One region of the Streptomyces sp. NPDC051315 genome, then DNA from elsewhere that is predicted to be linked to it. Evidence: riboswitches for the same ligand, from Rfam matches in the RefSeq annotation. Region 1 holds a riboswitch; the other holds the start of a gene.
The links. Region 1 has a riboswitch for glycine ahead of gcvP (aminomethyl-transferring glycine dehydrogenase). Riboswitches for the same ligand answer to the same signal wherever they lie in the genome.
Positions count from the first base shown of each region.

Region 2: it holds a riboswitch for glycine, as region 1 does, so the genes downstream of both, gcvT (glycine cleavage system aminomethyltransferase GcvT) here and gcvP (aminomethyl-transferring glycine dehydrogenase) in region 1, are expected to answer to the same signal.

Region 1 covers NZ_JBITEN010000002.1:705,672-716,157, reverse strand. Annotated here, with positions in the region: gene ACIBBD_RS06295 (DUF881 domain-containing protein) at 1-692, shown strand, start outside; gene ACIBBD_RS06290 (small basic family protein) at 689-1,021, shown strand; gene ACIBBD_RS06285 (DUF881 domain-containing protein) at 1,027-1,920, shown strand; gene ACIBBD_RS06280 (FHA domain-containing protein) at 2,003-2,887, shown strand; gene ACIBBD_RS06275 (MerR family transcriptional regulator) at 2,929-3,666, shown strand; gene ACIBBD_RS06270 (bifunctional nuclease family protein) at 3,740-4,213, shown strand; gene ACIBBD_RS06265 (MerR family transcriptional regulator) at 4,459-5,103, shown strand; gene ACIBBD_RS06260 (DNA polymerase IV) at 5,189-6,706, shown strand; gene ACIBBD_RS06255 (PRC-barrel domain-containing protein) at 6,797-7,177, opposite strand; glycine riboswitch at 7,291-7,386, shown strand; gene gcvP (aminomethyl-transferring glycine dehydrogenase) at 7,562-10,447, shown strand.
Region 2 covers NZ_JBITEN010000009.1:295,686-306,171, forward strand. Annotated here, with positions in the region: gene ACIBBD_RS19690 (ABC transporter ATP-binding protein) at 1-95, opposite strand, end outside; gene ACIBBD_RS19695 (ABC transporter permease) at 92-1,090, opposite strand; gene ACIBBD_RS19700 (ABC transporter substrate-binding protein) at 1,234-3,030, opposite strand; gene ACIBBD_RS19705 (ABC transporter permease) at 3,098-4,105, opposite strand; gene ACIBBD_RS19710 (enhanced serine sensitivity protein SseB C-terminal domain-containing protein) at 4,440-5,237, opposite strand; gene ACIBBD_RS19715 (enhanced serine sensitivity protein SseB) at 5,457-6,266, opposite strand; gene ACIBBD_RS19720 (AAA family ATPase) at 6,508-7,185, opposite strand; glycine riboswitch at 7,362-7,469, shown strand; gene gcvT (glycine cleavage system aminomethyltransferase GcvT) at 7,659-8,786, shown strand; gene gcvH (glycine cleavage system protein GcvH) at 8,908-9,285, shown strand; gene glyA (serine hydroxymethyltransferase) at 9,300-10,486, shown strand, end outside.

The DNA.
Region 1 (10,486 bases):
CCCTCGTGGTCACCGTGGGCGCGGCGCAGGCGCGGATCGCCGCTCCGGTCGTCGCCAAGGAGCGCGAGGAGCTGATCGACCGCATCGACCGCGAGACCGAGGCGGCGGACGGGCTCGAGGGCACCGTCGACAAGCTGCGCGACGACGTGAGCGCCCGGCAGCGCGAGGCGCTCAGGGACAGCGGTGGCGGTGACCAAGGTGAGCTGGTGGGCATCCTGGCGGGCGCCGTCGAGGTGCACGGCCCCGGGATCAAGCTGGTCGTGGACGACGCCAAGGAAGCATCCACGGGCGGTGAGGGCGATGCCCGCGAGACGTCCGGGTTCTCCGACACGGGGCGGGTGCGGGACCGCGACATGCAACGCGTCGTGAACGGACTGTGGGCTTCCGGCGCCGAGGCCGTCTCGATCAACGGGCAGCGGCTGACGGCGCTGTCGGCGATCAGGGCCGCGGGCGACGCGATACTGGTCGACAACAAGCCGCTGGTGCCGCCGTACACGGTGCTCGCGGTGGGGGACGGGAAGAACCTCGGCACCCGGTTCCAGGACAGTGCCGACGGGCTGTATCTGCACGCCCTGCAGGAGAACTTCGGCATCCGGACCGCCCTCTCCGCGGAGGACGACGTCCGGCTGCCCGCCGCACCGAGTGTGATCGTACGTACAGCACAGCCGAGAACTGAGAAGGGCACATCGTGATCGCCGTACTGGGCCTCGTCGTGGGAGTCGTGGCCGGACTGTTGGTCCGGCCCGAGGTTCCGGCGGTCGTCGAGCCTTATCTGCCGATCGCCGTCGTGGCGGCGCTGGACGCCGTGTTCGGCGGGCTGCGGGCCATGCTCGACGGCATCTTCGACGACAAGGTCTTCGTGGTGTCGTTCCTGTCGAACGTGGTCGTGGCAGCCCTGATCGTGTTCCTGGGTGACAAGTTGGGCGTCGGCGCGCAGCTGTCCACCGGTGTCGTGGTCGTCCTCGGTATCCGCATCTTCTCCAACGCCGCGGCGATCCGCCGGCACGTGTTCCGGGCGTGAGACCGATGAGCGACAAGGACGAGACGCAGCGGGGCGAGACGACTCGGAGCGAGAGCCGTCAGAACGGCACGCAGTGGGACGATACGCCGACGACCAGGCTGCGCAACGAGTTGCCCGCGGAGATTCCCGCGGCGGCTCAGCGTGAGGAAGCGCCCGGTGAGGCGGCCGAGCCCGCGCTGACAGGTCGGCAGCGGCTGGTCAAGGGGCTGTGGCCGCCGCGTGTGACACGGGCCCAACTCATCGTCGCCGTGCTGCTGTTCGGCCTCGGCTTCGGCCTGGCGGTCCAGGTCGCCTCCAACAGCGACAGCGGTAACGCCCTGCGCGGCGCGCGCCAGGAGGATCTCGTACGCATCCTCGATGAACTCGACGACCGCAGTCAGCGTCTTGAGGACGAGAAGCAAGGGCTCGAGAAGCAGCGGCAGGAGCTGGAGAACAGCTCCGACCAGGCCGAGGAGGCCCGCAAGCAGACCGTCGAGAGGGAGAAGCAACTCGGCATTCTGGCGGGCACGGTGGCAGCTCAGGGGCCCGGCATCACGATGACGATCGAGGACACGAAGGGGACGGTCGAGGCGGACATGCTGCTCGACGCGATCCAGGAGCTGCGCGCGGCGGGGGCGGAGGCGATCCAGGTCAACGGTGTGCGGGTGGTCGCCGGGACGTATCTGACGGATTCCGGCAAGAGCGTGAGTGTCGACGGGAACAAGATCAACGCGCCCTATCGTTTCAAGGTCATCGGCAAGCCGCAGGACCTCGAACCGGCGCTCAACATCCCTGGAGGCGTGGTGCAGACTCTCGAGAAGGAGCAGGCCACCGTGACCGTGGAGCGATCGACCAAGATCGTCGTGGACGCCTTGCGAGCGGCGGAGCAGCCTGACTACGCTCGGTCGTCCTCCCAGTGAACCGGGGGTGCATGCAGGCCTTCCGGCAGGGGCATGAGGTTGCGGGGGGTCGACGCACCGATCGGGTGGTGCGTGGTGGAAACTGTCTGGTGGATACGGACGTTGTGAAGGTGTCCGGGTCGGCCGGTTTATTCAGTCAGGGTTCGTCCTGCCCCACGGGCGGGTCTGTTTCGGTCAAGGGGAATCGCCCGTGAAGTTGTTTGCGAAGTTGTTCGGCAAGAGCGCGCGAGAGGGCAGCGACAACGCCACTGCCCGTCATCGCGCACAGCCCGATGCGGAGGGCCAGCGGCCGCTGTTCCGGGACCAGGTGGCTGGTCCGGGTGGTGACATTTCCGGAGGTCAGGGCGGGGCGTCGGTTGACCCTGCCCAGTCCGGCGGCATAGGTTTCGGACAACCGTCAACCTCAAGTACGGGTGGAGGGTTTTCCCCTATGTCGGCCCTGGTGTGTACGAGGTGCGGTAACCGCAATGCGGAGAACAGCCGCTTCTGCTCCAACTGCGGCGCGCCGCTGAGGCCCGGCCTGACGCCCGAGCGCGCGTCGGAGACGACCTCCACCATCTCCATCTCCGGTCTGGAGGCCTACGACTCGGAGGCCACCGGGCAGACCCAGCTGCCGGCGCTCTCTCCCGAGGCGCAGGCCGCGGTGGAGGCGTTGCCGCTCGGCTCCGCGCTGCTGGTCGTGCGCCGAGGTCCCAACTCGGGCAGCCGCTTCCTGCTGGACGGTGACCTGACGACGGCCGGACGTCATCCGCAGAGCGACATCTTCCTGGACGACGTGACGGTCTCGCGCCGACACGTGGAGTTCCGGCGCCGCCCGGACGGTTCGTTCACGGTGGCCGACGTCGGCAGCCTGAACGGCACGTACGTCAACCGGGAGCGCATCGACGAGGTCGCGCTGTCCAACGGTGACGAGGTGCAGATCGGCAAGTACCGGCTGGTCTTCTACGCGAGCCAGCGAGGCTACTGACCTCCCCCGGACTCGTCCGGGGGTACCCCCAGGGAAGGTCCATGCTGCGAACACCGAGGGGCGGTGCCGGACACGGCACCGCCGCCGCGGACGGTGGTCCGATGAGCATCGGCACGGTGCTGAACGTGCTGCGCGACGAGTTCCCCGACGTCACGATCTCCAAGATCCGCTTCCTGGAGTCGGAGGGGCTGGTCGAGCCGCAGCGCACCCCGTCGGGGTACCGCAAGTTCAGCGCCGAGGACGTCGAGCGCCTCGCCCACGTCCTCAGGATGCAGCGGGACCACTATCTTCCGCTGAAGGTGATCCGGGAGCACCTGGACGCCATGGAGCGTGGCGAGGCCGTGCCGCTGCCGACGGTGGGCCGGCAGCGGGACGGGGAGACCGTCGCCGAGCCGTCCGACGCGCCCACGGTCGCCCGTATCGGGCGGGCCGAGCTGCTGGCGGCCGCGGAGATCGAGGAGCGGGAGCTCGAGGAGTGGGAGTCCTACGGGCTCGTCGTACCGCTGGAGGACGGGGTCTACGACGCCGAGGCGGCCACGGTGGCCTCGCTCATCGCCGAGCTGGGGCGCTTCGGTATCGAGCCCCGGCACCTGCGGGTGATGAAGGCCGCCGCCGACCGTGAGGCGGGGCTGGTGGACCAGGTGGTCGCCCCGCTCAAGCGGCACCGCAATCCCCAGACCAGGGCGCACGCCCAGGCCCGTACGAAGGAGCTGGCCGACCTCACGGTCCGGCTGCACGCGGCCCTCGTACAGACCGCGCTCGGGGTGCGGCTGCCCTGAGCGGGAGGCCGGATCGGTCACCCGTTCCCGGCCCGACTACCCAAACGTCCCGAGCACCGCCTAGGGTTGCTGTGTGAACGAGCTCGATGTCGTAGGTGTCCGGGTCGAGATGCCCTCCAACCAACCGATCGTGCTGCTGCGTGAAGTGGGAGGCGACCGCTACCTCCCCATCTGGATCGGACCGGGGGAGGCGACGGCCATCGCCTTCGCCCAGCAGGGCATGGCTCCCGCGCGGCCGCTGACCCACGACCTGTTCAAGGACGTGCTGGAGGCTGTCGGTCAGGAGCTCACGGAAGTGCGCATCACGGACCTGCGTGAGGGCGTCTTCTACGCCGAGCTGGTCTTCGCCAGTGGTGTCGAGGTGAGCGCCCGCCCGTCCGACGCCATAGCGCTGGCGCTGCGCACCGGGACGCCGATCTACGGCAGTGACACGGTGCTCGACGACGCGGGCATCGCCATCCCGGACGAGCAGGAGGACGAGGTGGAGAAGTTCCGCGAGTTCCTCGACCAGATCTCGCCGGAGGACTTCGGCACCAGCAACCAGTAGCCGGGACGAGGGCGGGAGGCGGGGTGGCCGTGTGGAAGGAGGCGCCCCGTCCCCGGCAATTGCCGACGGCCCGTGAGAGCGTCCTACGGCTTCCGCTGAGCGCATTCGGCTAGCCTTTCCCCGCGGTGGGGTGCGGGAAACCACTCTTAGGGTGATTATCACTCGGCGTGCCGAGTGTGGCGATCGTTGACGCACCCCTGGTGACTGCCTACCGTCGAGAAGGCAGGTCAAGGACGGAGGTCGGCGTGAGAAGCAGCGGCGACGGTACGGCTGGGGGTGCCCCCGGACTCGATGTCGGGGGGAGCGGTCCGTACCCGCTTCACAGCAGCGCGGCCGATCACGCTCCGCAGCGACCGACGGCCGTGCCGAGCAGCGGAGGGGCGACGTCCATGGCGTCCGAGCAGATCGGCTACCGCGGTCCGACGGCCTGTGCGGCCGCCGGCATCACCTACCGGCAACTGGACTACTGGGCGCGCACCGGGCTCGTCGAGCCGAGTGTGCGGCCCGCGTACGGCTCCGGCACGCAGCGCTTGTACAGCTTCCGGGACGTCGTTGTCCTGAAGATCGTCAAGAGGTTCCTCGACACCGGCGTGTCGTTGCAGAACATCCGTACCGCCGTGCATCACCTGCGGGAGCGTGGGTTTCGCGACCTGGAACGCATGACGCTGATGAGCGACGGTGCCACGGTCTACGAGTGCACGTCGCCGGACGAGGTGCACGCGCTGCTCCAGGGCGGCCAGGGGATCTTCGGGATCGCCGTGGGCGTGGTGTGGCGGGACGTCGAGAGCGCGCTGTCGCAGCTGCACGGCGAGCGGGTCGACACCGGTGAGACCCTCGTCGGGCACAACCCGGCGGACGAGCTGGCGCGACGGCGCAACCGGGCGGTCTAGGCCGGACGGGCTCGCGGCCCTCATCTCCGGCGCCGGGAGGGCTCCGGCGGCGCCATTGTCAGTGGTGTGGTGCAGCATCGGAGATGTGAGAAACGCGCCCACGATCCTGCATCTCGACATGGATGCCTTCTTCGCGCAGGCGGAGCAGGCGTCCAAGCCGAGTCTGCGCGGGAAGGCGGTCGTCGTGGGCGGCCTGGGGCCGCGCGGGGTGGTGGCGACGGCCTCGTACGAGGCACGGGTCTTCGGGGTGCATTCGGCGATGCCCATGGCCCAGGCGCGTCGGCTGGCGCCGAACGCCGCGTATCTCGTGCCGCGGGGCGGGTTCTACCGGTCGATCAGCGATCAGGTCATGGGGCTGCTGCGGGCGCTGTCCCCGCTGGTGGAGCCGCTGAGTCTGGACGAGGCGTTCGTGGACCTGGAGGCCGGGGGAGCGGCCTGGGACGGTGCGTCGGCGCGGCTGGCCGGGGAGCGGCTGAGGGCGGACATCCGGGCCGTCACGGGGCTCACGGGGTCGGTGGGGCTGGCCGCCTCCAAGATGCTGGCGAAGATCGCCTCGGAGCAGGCCAAGCCGGACGGCCTGGTGCTGATCGAGCCGGGCACCGAGCGGGCTCTGCTCGGGCCCATGTCGGTGCGGACGCTGCCGGGGGTGGGACCGGCGACCGGCGATCACCTGAGGCGGGCGGGGATCACCACGGTCGACGAGATCGTCGAGGCGGGTGAGGACGAGCTCGTACGGCTGCTGGGCAAGGCCCACGGGCACGGGTTGTACGCCATGGCGCTGGCGCGCGACGAGCGGCCCGTGGTGGCGGAGCGGGAGGCCAAGTCGGTGTCGGTGGAGGACACGTACGACGTGGACATCCACGACCGGATGAGGGTGGAGCTGGAGGTGCAGCGGTTGGCGGACCGGTGCGTGCGCAGGTTGCGGGGTGCCGGTCTGTCGGGGCGGACGATCGTGTTGAAGGTGCGGCGGTACGACTTCTCCACCCTGACCCGGTCCGAGACCCTGCGGGGGCCCACGGACGATCCGGCGGTGGTGCGGGAGGCGGCGGCGCGGCTGCTGGACGCGGTGGACACGACGGGCGGGGTGCGGCTGCTCGGCGTCGGCGTCAGCGGTCTGGCCGACTTCACGCAGGAGGACCTGTTCGCGCAGGCCGCGGAGGAGCAGGGGGAGGCGCCCGCGGAGGAGGTGCCGGACGAGCCCGCTCACGAGGAGACGGCGGTGCCGGTGGAGCACCGGTGGCGTCCCGGGCAGGATGTGCGGCACGCCGAGCTGGGACACGGGTGGGTGCAGGGCAGTGGCCTGGGGCGGGTCACCGTGCGGTTCGAGACGCCCTATTCGGGGGTGGGGCGGGTGCGGACGTTCCGGATCGACGACCCGGAGCTGGAGCCGGCGGATCCGCTGCCGCTGGTCCGGCGAAGACCGGAGGAGGCCGCGGCGGCGGACGCGGCGGACGCGGCGGCCCCCGCGGACGCGGCGGCTCCGATGGACCCGACCATGTCGGCGGGCACGGCGGGCTCGGCGGACACGAGGGCCCCGGTGGACCCGACCATGACGGCGGACTCGGCGGATGCGGTGGTGGGGCGACCGGGGAGTGGCCGGTGAAGGGGGTATCCCTGCCGGGGGTCCGCTGAGTGGCCGGGGGATCGGCGGGGAGCGGCGTCCGGGCGCGATCCGGGCGTGGTCCGGGCCGGGTCAGGTCTCGTCCAGGACGTCGGAGTCGGCCGGTTTCCCGAAGTCGTGGTCCGGCAGCGGGGCCGGGACGCCCACGTCGAGGCCGTAGTGGTGGTAGAGCTGGAGTTCCTGTTCGGGGGAGAGGTGGCGGCCCACGCCGAAGTCCGGGGCGTCCTTGATGAGGGCGCGGTCGAAGGGGACGCGCAGGGTGCCGTCGACGAGTTCGCTGGGCTCCAGGGGGACGAAGGCGTCCCGGGAGAACAGGCCCGTCCGTATGGCCGCCCATTCCGGCACGCCGGTCGCGTCGTCGAGGTAGACCTCGTCGATCGTGCCTATCTTGACGCCGTTGCGGTCGAACGCCTTGCGGCCGATCAGGTTGCGCGGATCGATATCGGTCTGCACGGGCCCTCCAACTGGTCGCAATCATCCGTAGGCACTACAAAAGAGCACATCGGGGAAGGCGGCCACTCGAAAGCAGGCGCCGTTGACCTCGCTGGTAGTCTGGCAATGGCTGCTGACCCCGTGCGGGAGAGTCCTCCGGAGACCACCGGAGGCGCCGAAGGAGCAAATCCTCCCCGGAATCTCTCAGGCCCACGTACCGCACGGACGAGGTCACTCTGGAAAGCAGGGCGGGTGTCGACGGCTTCCGCTCTCACCGACGGTGAAAGCCGGGCGCCCACGGGCGGCCGGTGAAGCTCTCAGGTTGAGATGACAGAGGGGGAGGCCGTCCGGGTACCCGTGCCGTGGTGCCCCTCGAAGGTCGCGTCAGACCAGGAGGCCTCCGCAATGACCGCCCATCGCATTCCGCTCTCCGATCTCGAACAGGGAATCCCCTTCGAGCAGCGCCACATCGGGCCCGACCAGGAGGCGCGGGCCAAGATGCTCGCGCACGTCGGGTACGGCTCGCTGGACGAGCTCACCGCCGCCGCCGTCCCCGATGTGATCAAGAACGCCGACGCGCTGGACCTGCCGCAGGCGCGGTCCGAGGCCGAGGTGCTGGCCGAGCTGCGGGCGCTGGCCGAGCGCAACCAGGTCCTCGACTCCATGATCGGGCTCGGTTACTACGGCACCTTCACGCCGCCCGTCATCCTGCGCAACGTGATGGAGAACCCGGCCTGGTACACGGCCTACACGCCGTACCAGCCGGAGATCTCGCAGGGGCGGCTCGAGGCACTGCTGAACTTCCAGACCATGGTCGCCGACCTCACGGGGCTGCCGACCTCGGGTGCCTCGCTGCTGGACGAGGGCACGGCCGCCGCCGAGGCGATGTCGCTTTCGCGGCGCATGGGCAAGAACAAGAAGGGCCTGTTCCTGGTCGACGCGGACGCGTTGCCGCAGACCATCGCGGTGATCGAGACCCGCGCCGAGCCGACCGGCGTCGAGGTCGTCGTCGCCGACCTCAGCGAGGGCATCCCGGCCGAGATCGCCGCGCGGGAGATCAACGGCGTACTGATCCAGTACCCGGGCGCCTCCGGGGCCGTACGCGACATCAAGCCGGTCATCGAGCAGGCCCACGAGCTGGGCGCGCTCGTCACCGTCGCCGCCGATCTGCTCGCGCTGACCCTGCTGACCTCGCCCGGTGAGCTCGGGGCGGACATCGCGGTGGGGACGACGCAGCGGCTCGGTGTACCGATGGGCTTCGGCGGGCCGCACGCCGGCTACATGGCCGTCCGCGAGAAGTTCGCGCGCAGCCTGCCCGGGCGGCTCGTGGGCGTGTCCGTCGACGCGGACGGGAACAAGGCGTACCGGCTGGCGCTGCAGACGCGTGAACAGCACATCCGCCGGGAGAAGGCCACCAGCAACATCTGTACCGCGCAGGTGCTGCTCGCCGTCATGGCCGGGATGTACGCCGTCTACCACGGCCCGGAGGGGCTGAAGGGGATCGCGCGGCGGACGCACCGCTACGCGTCGATCCTCGCCGCGGGGCTCGCGGCCGGTGATGTCGAGGTCGTGCACGGGTCCTACTTCGACACGCTGACCGTGCGGGTGCCCGGCAAGGCCGCCGAGGTCGCCGCCGCCGCGCGCCGGAACGGCGTCAACCTGCACCTCGTCGACGCCGACCAGCTGTCGGTCGCCTGCGACGAGACCACCGGGCGGGCCCAGGTGGAGGCCGTCTGGGCCGCCTTCGGGGTCGACGGGGACATCGAGGCGCTCGACGCGGTCACCGAGGACGCCCTGCCGGCCGGGCTGCTGCGCACCGACGCGATCCTGACCCACCCCGTCTTCCACCAGCACCGCTCCGAGACCGCGATGCTGCGCTACCTGCGCCGGCTCGCCGACCGGGACTACGCGCTCGACCGGGGCATGATCCCGCTGGGCTCCTGCACCATGAAGCTCAACGCCACCACCGAGATGGAGCCGGTCACCTGGCCCGAGTTCGGACAGCTGCACCCGTTCGCGCCCGCCGAGCAGGCGCAGGGCTACCTCACGCTCATCCATGAGCTGGAGGAACGTCTCGCCGAGGTCACCGGATACGACAAGGTGTCCCTCCAGCCCAACGCCGGGTCGCAGGGTGAGCTGGCCGGGCTGCTCGCCGTACGCGGGTACCACCGGGCCAACGGGGACGAGCAGCGGACCGTGTGCCTCATCCCGTCGTCCGCGCACGGCACGAACGCCGCCAGCGCCGTGATGGCCGGGATGAAGGTCGTCGTCGTGAACACCGCCGAGGACGGCGAGATCGACGTCGAGGACCTGCGGGCGAAGATCGAGAAGCACCGCGACGAGCTGGCGGTGCTGATGATCACCTATCCGTCGACGCACGGGGTGTTCGAGGAGCACGTCGCCGACATCTGCGCGCAGGTGCACGAGGCCGGCGGGCAGGTGTACGTGGACGGCGCCAACCTCAACGCGCTGGTCGGCCTCGCCAAGCCGGGTCACTTCGGCGGTGACGTCTCGCACCTGAACCTGCACAAGACGTTCTGCATCCCGCACGGCGGTGGCGGTCCCGGCGTCGGGCCGGTGGCCGTACGGTCGCACCTGGCGCCGTATCTGCCGAACCACCCCCTGCAGCCGGAGGCCGGGCCGGAGACGGGCGTGGGGCCGATCTCGGCGGCGCCGTGGGGGTCGGCGGGGATCCTGCCGATCTCGTGGGCGTACGTGCGGCTCATGGGCGGTGAGGGGCTGAAGCGGGCGACGCAGGTGGCGGTGCTGTCCGCCAACTACATCGCCAAGCGGCTCGAGCCGCACTACCCGGTGCTGTACACCGGCCCCGGCGGGCTGGTGGCGCACGAGTGCATCATCGATCTGCGGCCGCTGACCAAGGCGACCGGGGTGAGCGTCGACGATGTCGCCAAGCGGCTCATCGACTACGGGTTCCACGCGCCGACGATGTCGTTCCCGGTCGCCGGGACGCTGATGATCGAACCGACGGAGTCCGAGGACCTGACCGAGCTGGACCGGTTCTGCGAGGCGATGATCGCGATTCGCGCGGAGATCGAGAAGGTCGGTTCCGGCGAGTGGCCCGCCGACGACAGCCCGCTGCGCCACGCCCCGCACACCGCGGCCGCGCTCGGCGGGGAGTGGGAGCACGCGTACACCCGTGAGGAGGCCGTCTTCCCGGCCGGGGTGTCCGCCGCCGACAAGTACTGGCCGCCGGTGCGCCGGATCGACCAGGCCTTCGGGGACCGGAACCTGGTCTGCTCGTGCCCGCCGATGGACGCGTACGAGGACTGATCACCGAGGCCGAGGGCTCCCGTCCGGGTGAGGGCGGGA
Region 2 (10,486 bases), on a different contig from region 1:
ACCTTCAGGTCGCGCACTTCGAGAAAGGAGGTCGGCGCGGGCGAGGTGCCCGTGGGCTCGCCCACGGCGGCTCCGGTCTTGCTGAGTTCCGTCATGAGAGCCTCACTCGGGGGTCGATCACGGCGTACAGGACGTCCACCACGAGGTTGGCGACGAGCACCGCGACGGAGGTGATCAGAGTGACGCCCAGGATGATCGGGAGGTCCTGGTTCTTGATGGCGTTGAGCACGGCCTGGCCGAGGCCGGGCAGGCTGAACGTGGTCTCCGTCAGGATCGCGCCGCCGATGAGGGCACCGAGGTCCATGCCGAGCATGGTGAGGACGGGCGTCATCGTGGAGCGCATGGCGTGCTTGCCGATGACGGTCTGCTCACGCAGGCCCTTGGCGCGGGCGGTGCGGATGTAGTCCTCGCCGAGGATCTCCAGCATGGTGGCGCGGGTGATCCGGGCGTACATCGCGGCGTACAGGAACGCCAGCGTGATCCAGGGGAGGATCATGCCGCCGAACCAGCCGCCGATGCTGTCCTCCAGCGGCACGTACTGCCCGTCGAACCAGTTCAGTCCGAAGACGAAGATCGCCAGGCTGAGCATGCCGGTGAAGTAGATGGGGAGGGAGACACCCGCGAGGGCGACGACCATCGCGCCGCGGTCCCAGATGGTGCCCCGCTTGAGCGCGGAGAGCACACCCGCCGCGACACCGAAGATCAGCCAGAGCACGGCGGCACCGAGCGCGAGACCCAGGGTCACCGGGAAGCGGTCGGTGAGCACCGGCCAGACGGCCTGCTCGCTGCGGAAGGAGTAGCCGAAGCACGGCGCGGCGCAGTGCACCGAGTCACCGCCGCCCACGTAGGTGCGACCCGCGAAGATGCCCTTGAAGAACTCCCAGACCTGGGTGTAGATCGGGTCGCTCAGTCCCAGCTTCTGCCGCACGCCCTCGACGGCGGCGGGGTCGGCCTGCTTGCCCACGAAGCTCAGGGCGACGTCGACGCCTGCCCACTTGGGGACGAGGAAGAAGATGCCGAAGACCACCATGATGATGACCACGAGCATCACTGCGGCGGCGAACAGCCGCCTGATGAGATAAGCGAGCACAGCTCTCGGCCCGCTGCGGACCGCGGGCCACCTACGGTCTCCCCCACTGTCTTATGGACGTGGGAGGTACCTCCAGGTGGCCCGCGGTCACGCCGCGCCGGCCTTCACCTGCCTTTCGTGCCGTACGGCGGGTGTACCGGTTATCAGCTGGTGGACTTCAGACCGAGGTTGACGAAGTCGTACATGCCGCTGTAGCCGTCGGACGTGTAGACGTTCGCCAGGCGGCTGGAACGCCAGTTGAGGAACCGCTCGAAGACGAAGGGCAGGTAGTACGCGCCCTCCATCACCTTGTGGTTGATCTGGGTCGCGATCTTCTCCTTGCCCGCGTCGTCCAGCGTGTTGACGTAGGAGTCGAAGAGGCCGTCGATCGTCTTGTCGTTGATCAGGGCGTAGTTGTTGTTGCCGCTCTCGAGGATGTACTTGCTGTTCCACAGCGGCAGGCCGTAGCCCTGGACGGACGGGAAGTCCGCGCCCCAGCCCATGATGATGATGCCGTAGCCCTTCTTCTTCACGTTCGAGGGGCTGCCGATGATGCTGGAGGTCTGCGAGCCGTCGTACTGGTCGATCTCGGCGGTGATGCCGATCTTCTTCAGCGACGCCTGCAGGGACTGGGCGGTGGCCACCTCGGCGGGCTTGTTGTTGCGGACCGCGATGGTGGTCTTGAAGCCGTTCGGCTGGCCGCAGGCCTTCAGCGCTTCCTTGGCCTTGGCGACGTTGCCGTTCTTGTTGGCGCCGGCGAGCTCGTACGGGTCGTACTTCTGGCCCTCGGAGCCGGGAACCTGCGGCGGCAGCATGTTGGTGCCGATGTCGCCACCGGCGACCGGGCCGCCGCGCGCGGTCTGCAGCGAGACGTGGTCGGCGCCGAGGATGACGGCCTTGCGGCACTCGATGTTGTTGAACGGCGCGACGCTCTGCGGGAAGACCGCGTACCGGATGTAGCCGGAGACCGGGTTGTCCAGGTTGCCCTTGTGCTGCTTCAGGGCGGTGGTGCGGCCCTGCGGCGACATGCCGGTCTGGTTGATGTCCAGGTCCAGGTCACCGTTGATCAGACGCTGGTCCAGCTCGTTGGCGTTCGAGAAGAACTTGATCGTGATCTTGTCCGGGTAGGCCTTGCGGATCGGGTCCGAGGCCTGCTTCCACTGGTCGTTGCGGACCAGGGTCAGGTCCTTGCCCGGGTTGTACGACTGGAACTTGTACGGGCCGGAGGAGAACGGCCTCAGGCCGTACTTGGACTTGGTGTCCTTGTCCTGGCGGACCGGCGAGGCCGAGATCAGGCCCAGCATCTCCTCGAAGTCCGAGTTGGCCTTCGGCAGCTTGAAGATGATGGTCTTGTCGTCGGGCGTCTCGATGGCCTTCAGACCGAGCTTGTCCGCGGAGGTGTCCTTGTACGGGCCCTTGTACGTGCCCTCGGGGTCCAGCACCTCCTTGAGGTACGTCGGACCGCCGGACAGCACGTCCTGCGCCCACACGCGCTCGATGCCGTACTTGATGTCCTTGGAGGTGATCGGCTTGCCGTCCTCCCAGGTGATGCCGTCACGCAGGGTGTACGTGTAGGTCTTGCCGTCGTCGGTGATCTTGGCGAGACCCGTGGCGAGGTCGGGGGTCAGCTCGGCGCCGGCCTTGCCGGGCTCCGGCTTGTTCGTGACGAGCTGGCGGCTGTAGTAGCGGGCGAAGTCCCACATGAAGCCGTAGTAGCCGCGCGTGGTGTCCCACGAGTCGGCGTCCTGGGCGCCACCGAACTTCAGCTCGCCGCCCTTCTTGACCAGGGAGGCCTGGGCGGCCTTCTGGTTCGCGGCGTCGAAGCCGGCGGCGCCGGTCTTCGAGCCGCCGTCGCCGTCATCTCCACCGCCGCCGCACGCCGCCGTGGTCAGCAGCGCCGCGACCACGGCGGCAGCGGCCATGGCCTGCTTGCGCCGCCCTGAGGTGCGTTGGGTAGTCACGATCTCGGATCCTCCGGATTTGATGAGAGACCCCGTGAGAGCCACGGGAGGCTTGGGGTACGGCAGTTCAGCGGGAGCCCTTCGGGTCCAGCGCGTCACGCACGCCGTCGCCGAAGAGGTTGAAGGCAAGAACGGTGATGAAGATCGCCACGCCCGGGACCACCATGTACATGGGGTCCGAGTCGTAGTAATCGAGCGCGCTCGAAAGCATCTGCCCCCAGGAGGCCGTGGGCGGCTTGACGCCCACGCCCAGGAAGCTGAGTGCCGCCTCGGTGAGGATGTTGGTGGGGATCATCATCGTCGTGTACACGATGATCGGGGCGACGAGGTTGGGCAGCAGTTCCTTGAACAGGATGTACAGCCGGCCCGCGCCCAGCGACCGCGCGGCCTCGACGTACTCGCGCTCGCGCAGCGACAGCGTCTGGCCGCGCACCACGCGTCCGATGTAGGGCCAGCCGAAGAAGCCGATGACCAGGATCATCACGAAGACGCGCACACCCGTGCCGGTCAGTCCCAGCATCTCGTTCGGCATGACGGAGACCAGCGCGATGATGAAGAGCAGCTGCGGGAAGGCCAGCAGACCGTCCATCACGCGGCTGATGAGGGAGTCGACCCAGCCGCCGAAGAAGCCGGCCAGGACGCCCAGGACGGTGCCGAGGATCACCGCGACCACGGCCGACAGGAAGCCGACCAGCAGCGAGATCCGGGATCCGTAGAGGATGCGGGCGAAGATGTCGCGGCCGTTGACCGGCTCGACGCCCAGCAGGTGCTCGCCGCTGATGCCGCCCAGGGAACCCGTGGGCGTGCCGAACAGCGGGTCGATCAGGTCCTCGTGATACTCGTTCGGGTCCTGTCCGACCAGGCTGGTGATGACCGGGGCGAGCAGGGCGATCACGATGAGCACGAGCACGACGACGCCGCCCGTGAGGGCGAGCTTGTCCCGCTTCAGGCGCTCCCAGGCGATCCGGCCCAGGGAACGACCCTGTACGGCCTTCGCGCCGGCGGTGGCGACCGCCGCTTCATCGGCCGCGCTCGGGGCCGCTTCCGCGGTCGGCTCGTGCAATGGTGCCGTCATCTGGCAGGGACCCCTCTCAACCGGCGGTAGCCGGCCCGCACTTGCCGCTGTAGCGGCGTGATCAGTCCGTCGTACACAGGGGCGAAGCACCCCTGGTGCGGGAGTCTTCAACGCTTTGGCGATCTGTTGCCAGACTTGGCAGTGAAAGGATGCGTAAACGTGATGCGGTCAGTGGGGTTCCGTTATCCGGACGGCGGGTAACGGCCGCCGGACGGCGACAAGTTGGGGCAAATCTCGCGGAACATGGACAAACACCCCACATCTACGCGCGGAGAAGCGCCGTCCCGTCCCGGCCGTCTCGGGACCGGGACGCGCCGGGACGGGGAACGGAAGGTCAGTAGCGGCCGGCCGGCGGGTAGCCGTATCCCGCGGCGGGGGCCTGGGCCGGGGCGGCGGGGGCGTGGGCCTCGCGGTCGTAGAACGGACGGGCGTGGGCGCGCATCCACAGCACGACCGGGTCGTAGTCGTCGCTCATGGCGACCGTCGACACCGGCAGCCCTTCGGGGATCGCGCCGATCGACTGCTGCATCATCGCCCGCACCGCGTCCACGGCCGGCGGGGAGGTGTCGTACACGTCGAGCCCGAGGGCGAGGTACGGCGCGCCCAGGGCGGGCTGCACCCAGGCACGGCGCAACGACCGCAGTGCGGGGGTGCGGTGGGCGTTCTGCGCGAGGAGGGCGTAGAACTGCGGAATCTCGATGGCGGGTTCGGACAGTCGCAGCGGTCCGGCCGGCTGCCGGTCCAGGCCCGTGGCGATCCGGCGCAAGTCGAGCCAGGGGATGCCGACACCGCCGCCCGGGGCGTGCGGGTTCAGCCAGAGGCCGTAGTGGTCCGGGTAGAGCGTGCGCGCCACGTCCAGGCCGTCGACCACCTCGTACGACCTGTTCCAGCCGCTGGCCGAGAGCTCCTGGGCGGAGGTGACACAGGGGGCGTAGCCGTGGCCCTCCACCTCCATGCCGCCGTACTGGGCGTCCGGGGAGCCTGCCTGGCCCTGCCACAGCAGCATCCAGACCTGGCCGGTGGTCGGGGTCGCGAGCGCGCGCAGGAGCGCCTCGTAGGCGTCGTAGCGCCCGGGCGTGACCTGGCGCAGCATGTGCTCGACCTGCCCGGCCGCGATGCCGCTGGCGCTCACCTGTACCGCCCCTTCGATTAGTTGCCCGCGTTGGAGACCAGCTTAGGTGGCTCCGCCGACAACGGGCGCCCACCGAGGGGCGGGTTGTTCGTTGTCGGGGGATGCTGGTCCGTCGTGGTCGATCACCCCCGCGCGGCGGAGCCGCGCACCGGCACGGCCCCGCTCCCCTGACGTCCGTCGCCCGGGGTCCCGGTCACCGACGGACCCGGGTGCGCCCGGTCACGCAAGGGCCCGCGTGTAGAAGGGGCGGACCCGCTCCTTCAGCCACCTGCCGACCGGGTCCTCCGTCACGTCCAGGAGGACCAGGTTGACCGGCCACGCCACGGCGACCTTGCCCAGGGCCCTGCCCAGCGCCTCCAGGGGCAGGGCCCGCAGGTCCCCCTCCCACTGGGAGAGCTCGACGCCGACGAACATGACCGGGTCGGCCGTCTCGATCGCGGCGAGGCAGCGCCGGGCGGTGAGGACGACGCCGGTCGCCTCGAACTCGGCCGAGGCAGCGGAGAGGAAGTCGACCGGGTCGATCTGCCAGTCGGGTTCGAAGAGGCGGACGCGGCCGCCGCTCGCGGGGCCGTCCAGCGGGGTGCGGCCCGCGCGGCACAGCTCGGCCACGGCCTGCGGGGGCAGCGGGACGCCGACCACGCCGTCCGGGTTCACCGCGATGCCCACCTGCGGCGGCAGCCCGCGCGCGAACTCCACGGCCGGGGCGATCGTGTACGACATGTGCGCGCCGGCGACCTGGCGGAACTGCTCCTCGGAGCTGAAGACGGGCACGTAGGCCTGGCCGTCGAGCTCCAGCGTGGGCAGGTCGAGGGGGCCGCTGTGCGGGCCGCCGCCGCTGGGCAGCGGGACCCACACGAAGCTGCGGCCGAGCACCTCCAGGATCCGCCCGCCGGCCCCCGGCACGCCGAGGGAGGCCGAGAGCACCTCCTCCAGCTCGTTGCCGGGCCATCCGCCGTGCGGATGGGGGTGCGCCTGTGCCGGGAAGTCCGCGGAGAAGTCCGCCGGGAAGTCCGCCGGGGGGAAATCCATCTGCCTACCGCCTGCTGGGAACCACTGCTGTGGCTGAAAGGCTAGCGGGTGCCACGGGAGCATCCCCGCGGTCCGCGAATCCGCACACCCGCGCCCGGCCGACCCGCCGTACGGGTGACACGGGGGCCCGCAGCCCCCGGAGCCGGTCCGTCCACGCCGGGCTCAGCCCGTGACGCCGGCCGCCGCACGGGTCGGGTACGGGGGCCGCCGCCCCCGGAGCCGGTCCGTCCACGCCAAGAACTCAGCCCGTGAAGGCGATGCGGCGGAGGGCGTCCGCGGCGGGGCGGTCGAGGAGGATCGCCGAGGTGCAGCCGGCCGGGAGACGGCCCCTCTCGACCGAGCGCAGGAGGCGGGAGGCGGCGTGGCGGTGGCGCACGAAGGCGTAGCGGGAGACGCCCCGGCCGCGTTCGCGCTGGCCCTCCAGGGCCGTGCCGGGGGTGACGTCGAGCAGCAGCAGGTGCAGGGTGCCGCCCCGGCGGCGGGCCTCGCGGGCCAGCCAGTCGCGCACCCAGGCCTGCGTACCGCAGTCGTGCACGACGACTCCCTCGCCGGAGCGCAGGGCACGGCGCAGGCCGGCGTAGTGCGCGAGGCGGACGAGGGGGCGGTAGAGCGCGTACGGCAGGAAGCGCGGCATACGGGCGTCCCAGCGGTCACGGGTGTCCTGGGAGTCGACGCGCAGGCCCGTGACCGTGCGCTTCATCAGCGTGGACTTGCCGCTGCCGGGCAGACCCGTGACCACGACCAGGTCACGGGGGCCGAACAGCAGGCCGTGCGGGCTGTGGCCGGCACGGTCGCGCAGGTCGCGGACGACGGGCGCGCACGGGGAACCGCACGCCTCCCGGGCCGAGGCCTCCGGCTGCGCGGGCAGCGCGGAGAGCGCGACCGCCGAGGTCGTCGCGTAAGCCGTGGTCCTGTTCACCGTGTTCGTCCTCCCCTGGGGTCAGACAAGTCTTCTCCCCATCGAGCGTAAAGAGAAGGTAATAAGCGGTGTCTTCCGTTTTCGTGCGCGAACCGCCACAAGCCGGTTACAGATGCGGCCTGCCGCGATCGGGCGGGGCGTGCGATGATGGCGGCGCCAACTGCATACCGGCCGTTTGAATCCGCGCGGGAGAGTTCCCGGCAGAAGCTGCCAGCTTCACCGGGGCGCCGAAGGAGCAAGTCCCTCCCTTGAATCTCTCAGGCCCCAGTTACCGCGCGGGCGAGGCACATCTGAAAAGCGGGCCGGCCCCTGTCCGGGGACGGCTCCACCCAAGGTGCAAGCCATGAGCAATCCGTGATCATGGCGAACCTCTCAGGTTCCGATGACAGATGGGGAGGAACGTCCTCGCCCTCCCCCACGCTCGGCTTTTCGCTCGCGCGGGGGATCCCGTCGCCTTGGGAGACGAACGCCCGATGAGCAGTACAGAACCCATTCAGCAGCGCCGTACCGCGCTCGACGCCGTCCACCGCGCGCTCGGCGCGACGATGACCGACTTCGCCGGCTGGGACATGCCCCTGCGCTACGGCTCCGAGCGCGACGAGCACCACGCCGTACGCACCCGCGCCGGGCTGTTCGACCTGTCGCACATGGGTGAGATCACCGTCACCGGCCCGCAGGCCGCGGCCCTCCTCGACCACGCCCTGGTGGGCCACATCAGCGCCGTGAAGCCGGGCCGCGCCCGCTACACCATGATCTGCCGGGCCGACGGCGGCATCCTCGACGACCTGATCGTCTACCGGCTCGCCGACACCGAGTTCATGGTCGTCGCCAACGCCTCCAACGCCCAGGTCGTGCTGGACGCGCTCGTGGAGCGTTCCGCCGGCTTCGACGCCGAGGTGCGCGACGACCGGGACGCCTACGCGCTGATCGCCGTGCAGGGTCCCGAGTCCCCGGGCATCCTGAAGTCGCTCACCGACGCCGACCTCGACGGTCTGAAGTACTACGCCGGTCTGCCCGGCACCGTCGCCGGCGTCCCCGCGCTGATCGCGCGCACCGGCTACACCGGCGAGGACGGCTTCGAGCTGTTCGTGCGGCCGGAGCACGCGGTGGAGCTGTGGCAGGCCCTGACCAAGGCGGGCGAGGGCGCCGGTCTGGTCCCCTGCGGCCTGTCCTGCCGGGACACGCTGCGCCTGGAGGCGGGCATGCCGCTGTACGGGCACGAGCTGTCGACCGCGCTGACGCCCTTCGACGCCGGGCTGGGCCGGGTGGTGAAGTTCGAGAAGGAGGGCGACTTCGTGGGCCGTGAGGCGCTCGCCGAGGCGGCCTCGCGCGCGGAGACGAACCCGCCGCGCGTCCTCGTCGGCCTGGTCGCCGAGGGCCGCCGCGTCCCGCGTGCCGGGTACACCGTCGTCGCGGGCGGCGAGGTGGTCGGCGAGGTCACCTCCGGCGCCCCCTCCCCCACGCTGGGCAAGCCGATCGCGATGGCGTACGTCGACGCCGCCCACGCGGCGCCGGGCACGCCGGGCGTCGGTGTGGACATCCGCGGCAGCCACGAGCCGTACGAGGTTGTGGCGCTGCCGTTCTACAAGCGCCAGAAGTAGAGACTGACGGCAGGCCGAAAAGGCACCCGCGCGTGACCCTGCGCACATTTCCGCTGTTCACGTGCGTTTCCAGCAGTCCCCCATTCACCAGCACTCACCCGCGTACAGGAGAATTCAGGCCATGAGCAACCCCCAGCAGCTGCGCTACAGCAAGGAGCACGAGTGGCTGTCGGCCGCCGAGGACGGCGTGTCGACGGTCGGCATCACCGAGCACGCGGCCAACGCGCTCGGCGACGTGGTCTTCGTCCAGCTCCCCGAGGTCGGCGACACGGTGACCGCGGGTGAGTCCTGCGGCGAGCTGGAGTCGACCAAGTCCGTCAGCGAGCTGTACTCGCCGGTCGACGGTGAGGTCGTCGAGGTCAACCAGGACGTCGCCGACGACCCGTCCCTGGTGAACTCCGCCCCCTTCGAGGGCGGGTGGCTGTTCAAGGTGCGCGTCACGGGCGAGCAGGAGGAGCTGCTCTCCGCCGACGAGTACACCGCCTACACCGCCGGCTGAGGAGTCGTAGACGCATGTCTGTCCTGAACACGCCCCTGCACGAGCTCGACCCGGAGGTCGCCGCGGCGGTCGACGCCGAGCTGCGCCGCCAGCAGTCCACGCTCGAGATGATCGCCTCGGAGAACTTCGCTCCGCTCGCGGTCATGGAGGCGCAGGGCTCGGTCCTGACCAACAAGTACGCCGAGGGCTACCCGGGCCGCCGCTACTACGGCGGCTGCGAGCACGTCGACGTCGCCGAGCAGATCGCGATCGACCGGATCAAGGAGCTGTTCGGCGCCGAGTACGCCAACGTCCAGCCGCACTCGGGCGCCTCCGCCAACCAGGCCGCGCTCTTCGCGATGGCCCAGCCGGGTGACACCATCCTCGGCCTGGACCTGGCGCACGGCGGTCACCTGACCCACGGGATGCGGCTGAACTTCTCCGGCAAGCAGTTCAGCGTGGTCGCCTACCACGTGGACGCCGAGACCGGCCTGGTCGACATGGCCGAGGTCGAGCGGCTCGCCAAGGAGCACCGCCCGAAGGTGATCATCGCGGGCTGGTCGGCGTACCCGCGGCAGCTGGACTTCGCCGAGTTCCGCCGGATCGCCGACGAGGTCGAGGCGTACCTGTGGGTGGACATGGCGCACTTCGCCGGTCTGGTCGCGGCCGGCCTGCACCCGAACCCCGTCGAGTACGCGGACGTCGTCACCTCCACCACCCACAAGACGCTGGGCGGCCCCCGCGGTGGCATCATCCTCGCGAAGAAGGAGTTCGCGAAGAAGCTGAACTCGTCCGTCTTCCCGGGCTTCCAGGGCGGTCCCCTGGAGCACGTGATCGCGGCGAAGGCGGTCTCCTTCAAGGTCGCGGCGAGCGAGGAGTTCAAGGAGCGCCAGCGCCGTACGGTCGAGGGCGCGAGGATCCTCGCCGAGCGGCTGACGGCCCCGGACGCCCGCGAGGCCGGGATCAACGTCCTCTCCGGCGGTACGGACGTGCACCTGATCCTGGTCGACCTGCGCGCGTCCGAGCTGGACGGTCAGCAGGCCGAGGACCGCCTCCACGAGGTCGGCATCACGGTCAACCGCAACGCGGTCCCGAACGACCCGCGCCCGCCGATGGTCACCTCGGGCCTGCGCATCGGCACGCCCGCCCTGGCCACCCGCGGCTTCACCGCGGCGGACTTCGCCGAGGTCGCGGACGTGATCGCCGAGGCGCTCAAGCCGTC